3 regions of the Pinisolibacter sp. DMC100 genome follow, and region 2 is predicted to be linked to each of the others. Evidence: predicted binding sites of a transcription regulator. Region 2 holds the regulator's gene; each other region holds the start of a gene.

Region 1 (3,272 bases), on a different contig from region 2:
AGCAGCACGGCGATGATGCCCATGGTCTTCTGCGCGTCGTTGCCGCCGTGACCGAGCGAATAGAGCGAGGCGGAGAGGAACTGCAGCGAGCGGAAGGACCGGTCGACGGCGAAGGGCGTGAAGGGTCGGCAGATCCAGCTGACCAGGGCCACCAGCAGCAGGGCCAGGAGGAAGCCGAACAGCGGCGACAGCACGATCGCCGCGGTGGTCTTGAGGAAGCCCGACATGACGACGGCGGCGATGCCGGCCTTGGCGGTGCCGGCGCCGATCAGGCCGCCGACGAGGGCGTGCGACGACGACGACGGGATGCCGAGGAGCCAGGTGACGACGTTCCAGACGATCGCCCCGGTCAGCGCGCCGAAGACGACGCGCGGGTCGATCACCGAGGCCTCGACGATGCCCTTGCCCAGCGTCTGGGCGACGTGCAGGCCGAAGAACATGAAGGCGATGAAGTTGAAGAACGCCGCCCAGGCGACGGCATACTGCGGCGACAGCACGCGGGTCGAGACGATCGTGGCGATCGAGTTCGCCGCGTCGTGCAGGCCGTTCAGGAAGTCGAAGGCGAGCGCGACCGCGATCAGGCCGACGAGGAGGGGCAGGGCCAGCGTGGCGTCCATGGGACTCTCTTCGGGGACGGCAGGTCGATCAGACGTGCTCGATGACGATGCCGGAGATCTCGTTGGCCACGTCCTCGAACCGGTCGGCGACGCGCTCGAGGTGGCTGTAGATCTCGGCACCGATCGTATAGGCCATCGGGTCGGAATTGCGATGGGCGACGAAGAGTTCCTTCAGGCCGCGATCGTGCAGCTTGTCGGCGCGGCCTTCGAGCTCGGTGATCTTGACCGCGTAGGCGTTGAGTTCGGCGACGTTGGCACCGATCTTCCGCAGCAGCGGGATCGCCTGGACGGTCAGCTCGGCCGCCTCGACGGCGATCGCCGCCATCTCGCGCATCGGCTCGGTGAACGCCGTCACCTCGAAGAGAAGGATCGCCTTGGAGGTCTGGTGCATCTGGTCGATGGCGTCGTCCATCGACTCGATCAGATCCTTGATGTCGACCCGGTCGAAGGGCGTGATGAAGGAACGGCGCACCGCCAGCAGGACCTCGGCCGTGATGTCGTCGGCGGCGTTCTCGTGGCGCTTCACCTCCGCCGCGGCGGCGGCGATGTCGGGCGCGCCGGCGAGCAGGGCGTGCAGCGCCTTGGCGCCGTCGAGCAGGACACGGGCATGGGCCTCGAAGTGATCGAAGAACCCGTCTTCCTTGGGCATGATCGCCCGGAACCAGGACAGCATGGATTTGATCCGCGGTCGTTTCGTCGCGCGGAATTAATGACATTTCCGTGACGAAGGCGAGTCCGAAGTGCTGCCGATCCCCCGAGAAACGCGCCGAAGCGCGCCATGCGCGTCGTGAAGGGCACGCGCCCGCCCTGCGACGCTTGACCGCGGCGGAGCTTCGTGGTCGATCGCGGTCGCCCGCGACGGCGGGCGAAGGAGCGCGCGGATGACGGGTCCGAAGAGCATCAACGGTCTGGCCGGCTGGGCGATCCTGGCGGCGGCCTCGCTCGTCGTGGCGCTCGGCTTCGAGGAGGCGCGGCTGCCGGCCTCCTTCCTGATCGGACCGCTGATCGCCGCCATCGGCGTGCGCCTCGCCGGAATCGAGCTCGCCGTGCCGCGGCGGGTCTTCCTCGCCTCCCAGGCGGTGGTCGGCGCCATGCTCGGCACCGCGCTGACGCCGTCGATCGTCGCGACCTTCCGCCACGAATGGCCGATCCTGCTCGGCTCGGTCGGGGTGATCGTGGCGACGGCGACCCTTCTCGGCTGGGCGCTGTCGCGCTTCGGCATCGTGCCGGGGACGACCGGCGTCTGGGGCTCCTCGCCGGGTGCGGCCTCGGCCATGGTGGTGCAGGCCGCCCACTACGGCGCCGACGTCCAGCTCGTCGCCTTCATGCAATATGTCCGCGTGCTCTTCGTCGCCTCGACGGCGTCCGTGGCGGCGCGGCTGTTCATCGGCGTCGAGGCGATGCCCGCCCCGCCGGTGTTGTTTCCGCCGATCCATCCCGGCCCCTTCGCCCTGACGATCGCGCTGATCGTGGTCATGGGCGTGCTCGGCGTGCTGTCGCGGGTGCCTTCGGGGGCGATGATCGGACCGCTGGTCGTCGGCGCGGCGCTGCACGGCTCGGACACGTTCGCGATGGAACTGCCGACCTGGCTGCTGGTCGCCGCCTATACCGGCCTCGGCTGGACGATCGGCCTCGGCTTCACTCGCGCCTCGGTCGTCCATGCGGCGCGCGCGCTGCCGTGGATCGCCGCGTCGATCGTCGTGCTGATGGCGGTCTCGGCGGTGGTGGCGCTGGAGCTGCACGAGCGGCTCGGCATCGATCCCCTGACCGCGTGGCTCGCCACCTCGCCGGGCGGCATGGACACGATCGCCGTCATCGCCGCCTCGACGCCGGTCGACGTCTCCTTCGTGCTGGCGCTGCAGGCGGTGCGGTTCTTCGTCCTGGTGGCGATCGGGCCGGCCCTGTCGCGCATGGTCGCACGTACGCTCGAGCGGGGCTGAGGCGCGGCCTCGACCTTTCGTCCGTCGCGAACGGCTGATAGGGTCCGCCTTCCTTTTTCTCGGAGACGACGATGAGCGGACGCGTGCGCGACGAGGCGGCGATTTCGGCAGCGGTGACGGCCTTGCAGGCCCGGTTCGGCGAGCGGGTTTCGACCTCGGCGTCGATGCGCGAGCAACACGGTCACACGCTGACCTGGATCCCCAACCAGCCGCCGGACGCGGTGGTCTTCGCCCGTTCCGAGGCCGAGGTGGTCGAGATCGTGAAGATCTGTGCCGCCCATCGCTGCCCGATCGTGCCCTTCGGCGCCGGCACCTCGCTCGAGGGCCATCTCAACGCGGCCTACGGCGGCGTCTCGGTCGACGTCTCGGCGATGGACCGCATCGTCGCGGTCCACCCGGAAGATCTCGACGTGGTGGTCGAGCCCGGCATCCGCCGCAAGGCGCTGAACGAACAGCTGCGCGACACCGGCCTGTTCTTCCCGATCGACCCCGGCGCCGACGCGACGCTCGGCGGCATGGCGGCGACGCGGGCGTCCGGCACCAACGCGGTGCGCTACGGCACGATGAAGGACACGGTGATCGCCATGCGCGTCGTCACCGCTTCCGGCGAGGTGGTCGTCACCTCGCGCCGTGCCAAGAAGTCGGCGACGGGCTACGACCTCACCCGCCTCTTCGTCGGCTCGGAAGGCACGCTCGGCATCATCACCGAGCTGAC
Region 2 (3,272 bases):
TCGGCGTGCGCGTCACCCAGCTCTACGACGCCGTCGACACCGCCCGCGACCGGCTGGCGGCCGAGATCGTCGAATGGCACGACAAGGTGCCGACCGAACGCTGGTCGCGCGCCCACGTGGCGCCGCTGATCGTGCCCGGCATCGCGCCCTTCCTCATGATCCGCATCGAGGACCTGACCGAGACGCGCCGGATGGAGCGCATGCGCGCCGACTTCGTCGCCAACGCCAGCCACGAACTGCGCACGCCGCTCGCCGCCCTCTCCGGCTTCATCGAGACGCTGCAGGGTCCGGCGCGCGAGGACGGCGCCGCCCGCGCGCGCTTCCTCGGCGTCATGGCCGAACAGGCGGGGCGGATGAAGCGGCTGATCGACGACCTCCTGTCGCTGTCGCGCATCGAGATGAAGGCGCATCTGCGCCCCGAGGCCGAGGTCGACCTCTGCGAGGTGCTCGCCCGCGTCCTCGACCTCGCCCGCCCGGCCGCCGGCACCGAGGGCGTCACCCTGGCGCTCGAGGGCTGCGACACCGCCCGCGCGGTGCGCGGCGATCGCGAGGAACTGGTCCAGGTCTTCACCAATCTGGTCGAGAACGCCGTCAAGTACGGCGGCGCCGGCGGCTCGGTCGAGGTGACGGTGCGGACCGAGGGCGATCTGGTGCTGGCGACCGTGCGCGACCACGGCGACGGTATCGACCCGGTCCACCTGCCGCGCCTGACCGAGCGCTTCTACCGCGGCCATTCCGACGGCGCCGGTTCGCGCCGCGGCACCGGCCTCGGCCTCGCCATCGTCAAGCACATCGTCACCCGCCACGGCGGGCGGCTCGACATCTGGAGTCGGCGCGGCGAGGGCTCCGCCTTCACCGTCGCGCTCGACCGCTGGAAGTCGTGAAGCGCTAAGAAATCAACAATTTGGAGCGTCATCAAACTGACGTCTCCGCGTCATAGAAACGGGGCGACCCGGGCCGGTTCCGCCGGACGGTTCGCGCCAGTGGAACGAGGTTCGCTCGATGACCAACCATACCGTCGTCGCCTACGATCAGGAACTGAAGGAACTCGCCGGCCGCATCGCGGAGATGGGCGGGCTCGCCGAAGGTCTCGTGACCGACGCCGTCACCGCGCTCGTTCGCGGCGACACGACGCTGGCGCAGAAGGTGGTCGCCACCGACGCCCGGCTCGACCGCCTCCAGCACATCGTCGAGGAGCAGGCGATCGTCATCATCGCCAAGCGCCAGCCGATGGCGCTCGATCTGCGTCACATCTTCGTCGCCATGCGTCTCGCCGGCGACCTCGAGCGGGTCGGCGACCTCGCCAAGTCGATCGCCAAGCGCGTCATCGCCATGAACGGCGGTGTCCGTCTGAAGAGCGTGCTGATCGGCGTCGAACACCTCGCCGAGATCGCGCTCGAGCAGCTCAAGGCCGTGCTCGACGCCTATGCCGCGCAGGACTCCGAAGCCGCGATCGTCGTGCGCGATCGCGACGAGCAGATCGATGCGCTCTATACGTCGCTGTTCCGCGAGCTCCTCACCTACATGATGGAAGACCCGCGCAACATCACCTTCTGCACCCACCTGCTGTTCTGTGCCAAGAACATCGAGCGCATCGGCGATCATGCCACCAACGTCGCCGAACAGGTCCACTATCTGGTGACCGGCGAGCAGGTGATCGGCGAGCGTCCGAAGGGCAACGACGCCGAGCAGATGAAGTTCGAGGCCGGCGTCTGAGCCGGCCCGAGGAACGAGGGACGACATGGCCCGCGTGTTGATCGTCGAGGACGAGGAGGCCCTCGGTCTCCTCCTGCGCTACAATCTCGAGAGCGAGGGATACGACGTCGAAGTCGTCGCCCGAGGCGACGAGGCCGATACGCGCCTGAGGGAGAGCGTTCCCGATCTCCTCATCCTCGACTGGATGTTGCCGGGGCTCTCCGGCATCGAACTGTGCCGCCGCCTGCGCGCCCGCTCCGAGACCGAACGCCTGCCGATCATCATGTTGACGGCACGCGGCGAGGAGAGCGAGCGCATCCGCGGCCTCTCCACCGGCGCCGACGACTACGTGGTGAAGCCCTTCTCCACCGCCGAGCTGATGGCCCGCGTCCGCGCCATGCTGCGTCGGACCCGGCCGGAGCTGGTCTCCACCCTGCTGCGTTCCGGCGACCTCGAGCTCGATCGCGAGACCAAGCGCTGCCGCCGCGCCGGCCGCGAGATCCATCTCGGACCGACCGAATTCCGCCTGCTCGAGTTCCTGATGCAGTCGCCCGGCCGCGTCTTCACCCGCGAGCAGCTGCTCGACGGCGTCTGGGGCATGGACGTCTATGTCGACGAACGCACCGTCGACGTCCACGTCGGCCGCCTGCGCAAGGCGGTCAACCGCCCGCGCGAACGCGACCCGATCCGCACCGTGCGCGGCTCCGGCTATTCCTTCGACGAACGCTTCGGCGCGATGGCCTGAGGCCGTCGCGACCGGCGCGCGATCGCCGCGCCGTTCCGACATCCCGAAATGCAGAGAGCCCGACGATCGCTCGCCGGGCTCTCTGCGTTTCTCGGGCCTCTCGCCTCAGGCGCGACGGCGGTCGCGGCGGCGGTCGGCGACCGGCTGATAGGCCAGCCGCGCGTGATAGGCGCAATAGGGGATGCCGACGTCGGAGCGACGGGCGCAGAAGTGGAAGTCGGACGCCGACGGATCGCCCATCGGCCACTTGCAGGTCTGCTCGTTGATCTGCAGCACCGAGGCGTTGGGGATCAGCGGCTCGTCGGAGAGCGACACCAGCTGCGGCGCCGGCTGGGCGTGACGGCGTTCCTCCGGCCGGGTCTCGGCCTTGAGCGCGGTGGCGCCGACGCTGACCGGGCCGCCTTCCGAGCGCCCGGTCGAGGTCGCGGGACGGGTGACCGGCTTCTTCGGGCGGCTGGCGGAGGGCTGAGGCGCCTTGGCCCGGCCCGACAGGCCGAGCCGATGGACCTTGCCGATCACCGCGTTGCGGGTGACGCCGCCGAGTTCGCCGGCAATCTGGCTGGCGCTCAGTCCGTCGCCCCAGAGCTTCTTGAGAAGCTCGACCCGCTCGTCGGTCCAGGAGATCATCGCTACCCTCGCAGTCGTGGCCGGCGATCGAACCTTCCGAATCCCTTCTCGTCCGGAGGAATCCCTCCGGGGCCGCCTCGTTTCCGAGGCGTCGACGCAAGACGAGAGGTATGGGATCGGACGATCCGTCGCACGAGATGTCGTGTTTAACAAGTCGTAAACTACACTAGCCGTAGACTCGCGAGCAAGGCGGCGAGGAATCGTT
Region 3 (3,272 bases), on a different contig from region 2:
AGTCCGCTGTTCGTCGCCGTCTGGTACACGCTCGCCATCGCCGCCACCGCCGCGATCGGCGCCGCGATCGGTCGCCGCCTGCTGGCGTGGTGAGGCGGGCGGCCGTGGCGCATCAGCGGATGCGCTCGGCCTCTGCGACATGGACGGGCCGGCCGGCGACGAAGGTCGCCACCACCCGCGGCTTGCCGTCCGGCCCTTCGGGGTCGATCGCCACCACGTCGGCGCGCAGCCCGGCGTCGAGCCGTCCGCGATCGGAAAGCCCCATCGCCGCCGCCGGATTGGTCGAGACCAGCGCCCAGGCCCGCTCGAACGTCGCCGCCCCTTCCTTCGCCAGCCGGAACGGCGCCAGCGCCAGCGCCGGATAGTAGTAGTCGGAGGCGAGGATCGAGCAGAGCCCCTGGCGCACCATCTCGGCCGCCGAGGGGCAGCCGGTGTGGCTGCCGCCGCGCACCACGTTGGGCGCGCCGAAGACCGTCGCCTCGCCCGCCGTCACCGCCTCGGTGGCGGTCGAGACGTCGAGCGGGAACTCGGCGACCGCCACGCCCAGCTCGCGGAACCAGCGCCGCGTCTCGGGGTCGCGATCGTCGTGCGACAGCATGGCGATGCCGGCCGCCCGCGCCGCCGCCGCCAGCCGCTCGATCGACGGGGCGACCTCGTCGCGACGGCCGTCGACGACCTCGACGAGATGCATGAAGTCTGCACGTTCCAACCCCGAACGCTCGATCATCTTGCCGATCTTCTCCGGCTTGGCCCGGTCCCTGAGCGTCGACGCCATGTGGTCGTTGAAGGCGAGGCAGCCGATCCGCCCGGCGGCGATCCATTCGAGGATCTCCGCCTCGCCGTCGAGATTGAAGGTCTCGTGGCGCAGGTGATAGCGCGTGTCCGCCGCGAGCCGACCGGCGAGCCGCTCGATCGCCGAGAGGAGCTCGCGGGCGTTCTCGGCGCCGCGGAGGCCCGGCTCCCACGAGCGGGTGACGCCGTGGAACGCCGTGGTGATGCCGTTGGCGACGAGCTGGCGGTCGCTGTCCATCAGCGCCGTGACGAGGTCGAAGGAGACGCCCGGCCGCGGCATCACCTGCCGCTCGAAGGCATCGCCGTGGACGTCGACGATGCCCGGCAGCACGAGGAGCCCGCGCGCGTCGAAGACCCGGGCGCCCGGCGCCTCGCCCGCGACGATCCGACCGTCGACGAAGGCGAGATCGCCCGCCGCGAGCCGACCGCCGGCGAGCACCCGGCCGCCCTGCAGACGCCAGCCGGCGCGATGTGCACTGTCGTTCATGGCGGTCTCCCGATCCTCGGCGAAGCCTGTCCCACGGCCCCCGCGTCGCGCGCCGTCTCTCCCGCACCGGCTAGTCCCCGACGATGACGTTTGGACGACGGCTCCGGCAAGGCCTCTCCGTCGCATCGTCACGGACTCTTCATCGGGGCGTCGCGGAAGCGTTGCGAACGTCATCTAGAGCGATCTCCCGAAGCCGCGCGATCGCCTTTCGGGCACCGCGTGGCGATCGGCTTTGCCACGGGAGACGGACATGCTGGCGATCGAGGGACTGACGCGACGCTTCGGCGAATTCGTCGCGGTCGACGGCGTCGATCTGGAGATCCCGGCGGGGCAGATGGTCGGCGTCATCGGTCGCTCCGGCGCCGGCAAGTCGACGCTGCTGCGCATGATCGACCGCCTGGTCGAACCCTCCTCCGGACGCATCGTCTGGGAGGGCCGCGAGGTCACCGCGCTGAAGGGTGCCTCGCTGCGCCACTGGCGGCGCGACTGCGCCATGGTCTTCCAGCAGTTCGCCCTCGTCGACCGTCTCGACGTGCTGACCAACGTGATGATGGGCCGCCTCGACCACATGGCCGAGTGGCGCTCGTTCCTGAAGCTGTGGACCGCCGAGGACAAGGCGATCGCCCTCTCCGCGCTCGAACTCTTCGACATCGCGGGTCTCGCCGCCAATCGCGCCGGCGCGCTCTCCGGCGGCCAGCAGCAGCGCGTGGCGATCGCCCGGGCGCTGGTGCAGGAACCGCGCGTCATCCTCGCCGACGAGCCGATCGCCTCGCTCGACCCGCGCAACACCAAGGTGGTGATGGACGCGCTCCTCAGGGTGAACCGCGACTTCGGCATCACCGTGCTGACCAATCTCCATTCGATCGATCTGGCCAGGCGCTACTGCGACCGCCTGATCGGCATGAAGGCGGGCCGCGTCGTCTTCGACGGCACGCCCCGCGAGCTGACCGACGAGGTGGTGCGCGATCTCTACGGCCTCGAGGCCGTCGAAGTGGTCGACATCCCGAACGCGAACGACCCGACGCCGGACGACATCCGCGCCGCCTGGGACGCCGCCCACGCGCTCGACCCGGTCTGACGCCCTTTCCCATCCCCATCCCGCGGCGGTGAAAGACAGGACCGTCGCGATCCAGAGGAGACCTCCCATGATCGACCGTCGCAGCGTCCTCGGCCTCGCCGTCGCCGCCGTCGCCTTCTCCGCCACCGGCGCCCGGGCCGAGGACTGGAAGGCGAAGTATCCCGAGATCGTCTTCGGCAAGATCCCGGACGAGAACGCCTCGGGCACCGTCGACCGCTATCAGCCCTTCATGGACTACCTGTCGAAGGCCATCGGCACCAAGGTGACGCTGCGCGTCGCCCAGGACTACGCCGCGGTGATCGAGGGTCAGCGCGCCGGCCAGATCCACATCGGCTACTACGGCCCCGCCTCCTACGCCCGCGCCACCATGGTCGGCGCCAAGATCGAGCCGGTCGCCATCGAGGTGAACTCGGACGGCACCAAGGGCTACTACTCCGTCTTCTACGTGAAGAAGGACAGCCCCTATCAGAAGATCGAGGACCTGAAGGGCAAGAACCTCGGCCTCGTCGACCCGAACTCGACCTCGGGCAACAACGTGCCGCGCTTCTCGCTGTCCAAGATGGGCATCGACCCCGAAACGTACTTCTCGAAGGTGGTCTACACCGGCAGCCACGAGAACGCCGTCATCGCGCTCGGCCAGGGCACCGTCGACGTCGCCGCCAACTGGTGGAACGACGAGAACGAGTCGATGCTGAAGCGCATGGAGCGCAAGGGTCTGGCGAAGTACGACGACTACCGGATCATCTTCAAGTCCGAGCAGATCGTGAACTCGCCGATCGCCATTCTCTCCGACCTGCCCGACGACCTGAAGAAGGCGCTCTCCGCCGCCATCCTCTCCTTCCCCGAGAAGGAGCCGGAAGCCTTCAAGAAGATGACCGACGGCAAGCAGCTGCCCTGGGTCGCCGTCACCCACGA

What was found. The regulator PhoB, encoded in region 2, activates phosphate uptake and scavenging genes when phosphate is short. The targets are predictions, from matches to a motif close to TGTCATNNANCTGTCAT.
Region 1: a site for PhoB is predicted at 1,327-1,343, ahead of ACT541_RS14440 (DUF47 domain-containing protein). Genes of this name have one in related genera too.
Region 3: a site for PhoB is predicted at 1,363-1,379, ahead of phnC (phosphonate ABC transporter ATP-binding protein). Genes of this name have one in related genera too.

What each region holds. Positions count from the first base shown of each region.
Region 1 covers NZ_JBQUZT010000003.1:277,622-280,893, forward strand. Annotated here, with positions in the region: gene ACT541_RS14435 (inorganic phosphate transporter) at 1-617, opposite strand, end outside; gene ACT541_RS14440 (DUF47 domain-containing protein) at 646-1,290, opposite strand; gene ACT541_RS14445 (AbrB family transcriptional regulator) at 1,499-2,557, shown strand; gene ACT541_RS14450 (FAD-binding oxidoreductase) at 2,629-3,272, shown strand, end outside.
Region 2 covers NZ_JBQUZT010000001.1:1,123,314-1,126,585, forward strand. Annotated here, with positions in the region: gene ACT541_RS05145 (ATP-binding protein) at 1-884, shown strand, start outside; gene phoU (phosphate signaling complex protein PhoU) at 1,003-1,716, shown strand; gene phoB (phosphate regulon transcriptional regulator PhoB) at 1,742-2,440, shown strand; gene ACT541_RS05160 (GcrA family cell cycle regulator) at 2,546-3,064, opposite strand.
Region 3 covers NZ_JBQUZT010000002.1:307,162-310,433, reverse strand. Annotated here, with positions in the region: gene ACT541_RS10345 (NrsF family protein) at 1-93, shown strand, start outside; gene ACT541_RS10340 (alpha-D-ribose 1-methylphosphonate 5-triphosphate diphosphatase) at 113-1,279, opposite strand; gene phnC (phosphonate ABC transporter ATP-binding protein) at 1,530-2,357, shown strand; gene phnD (phosphonate ABC transporter substrate-binding protein) at 2,425-3,272, shown strand, end outside.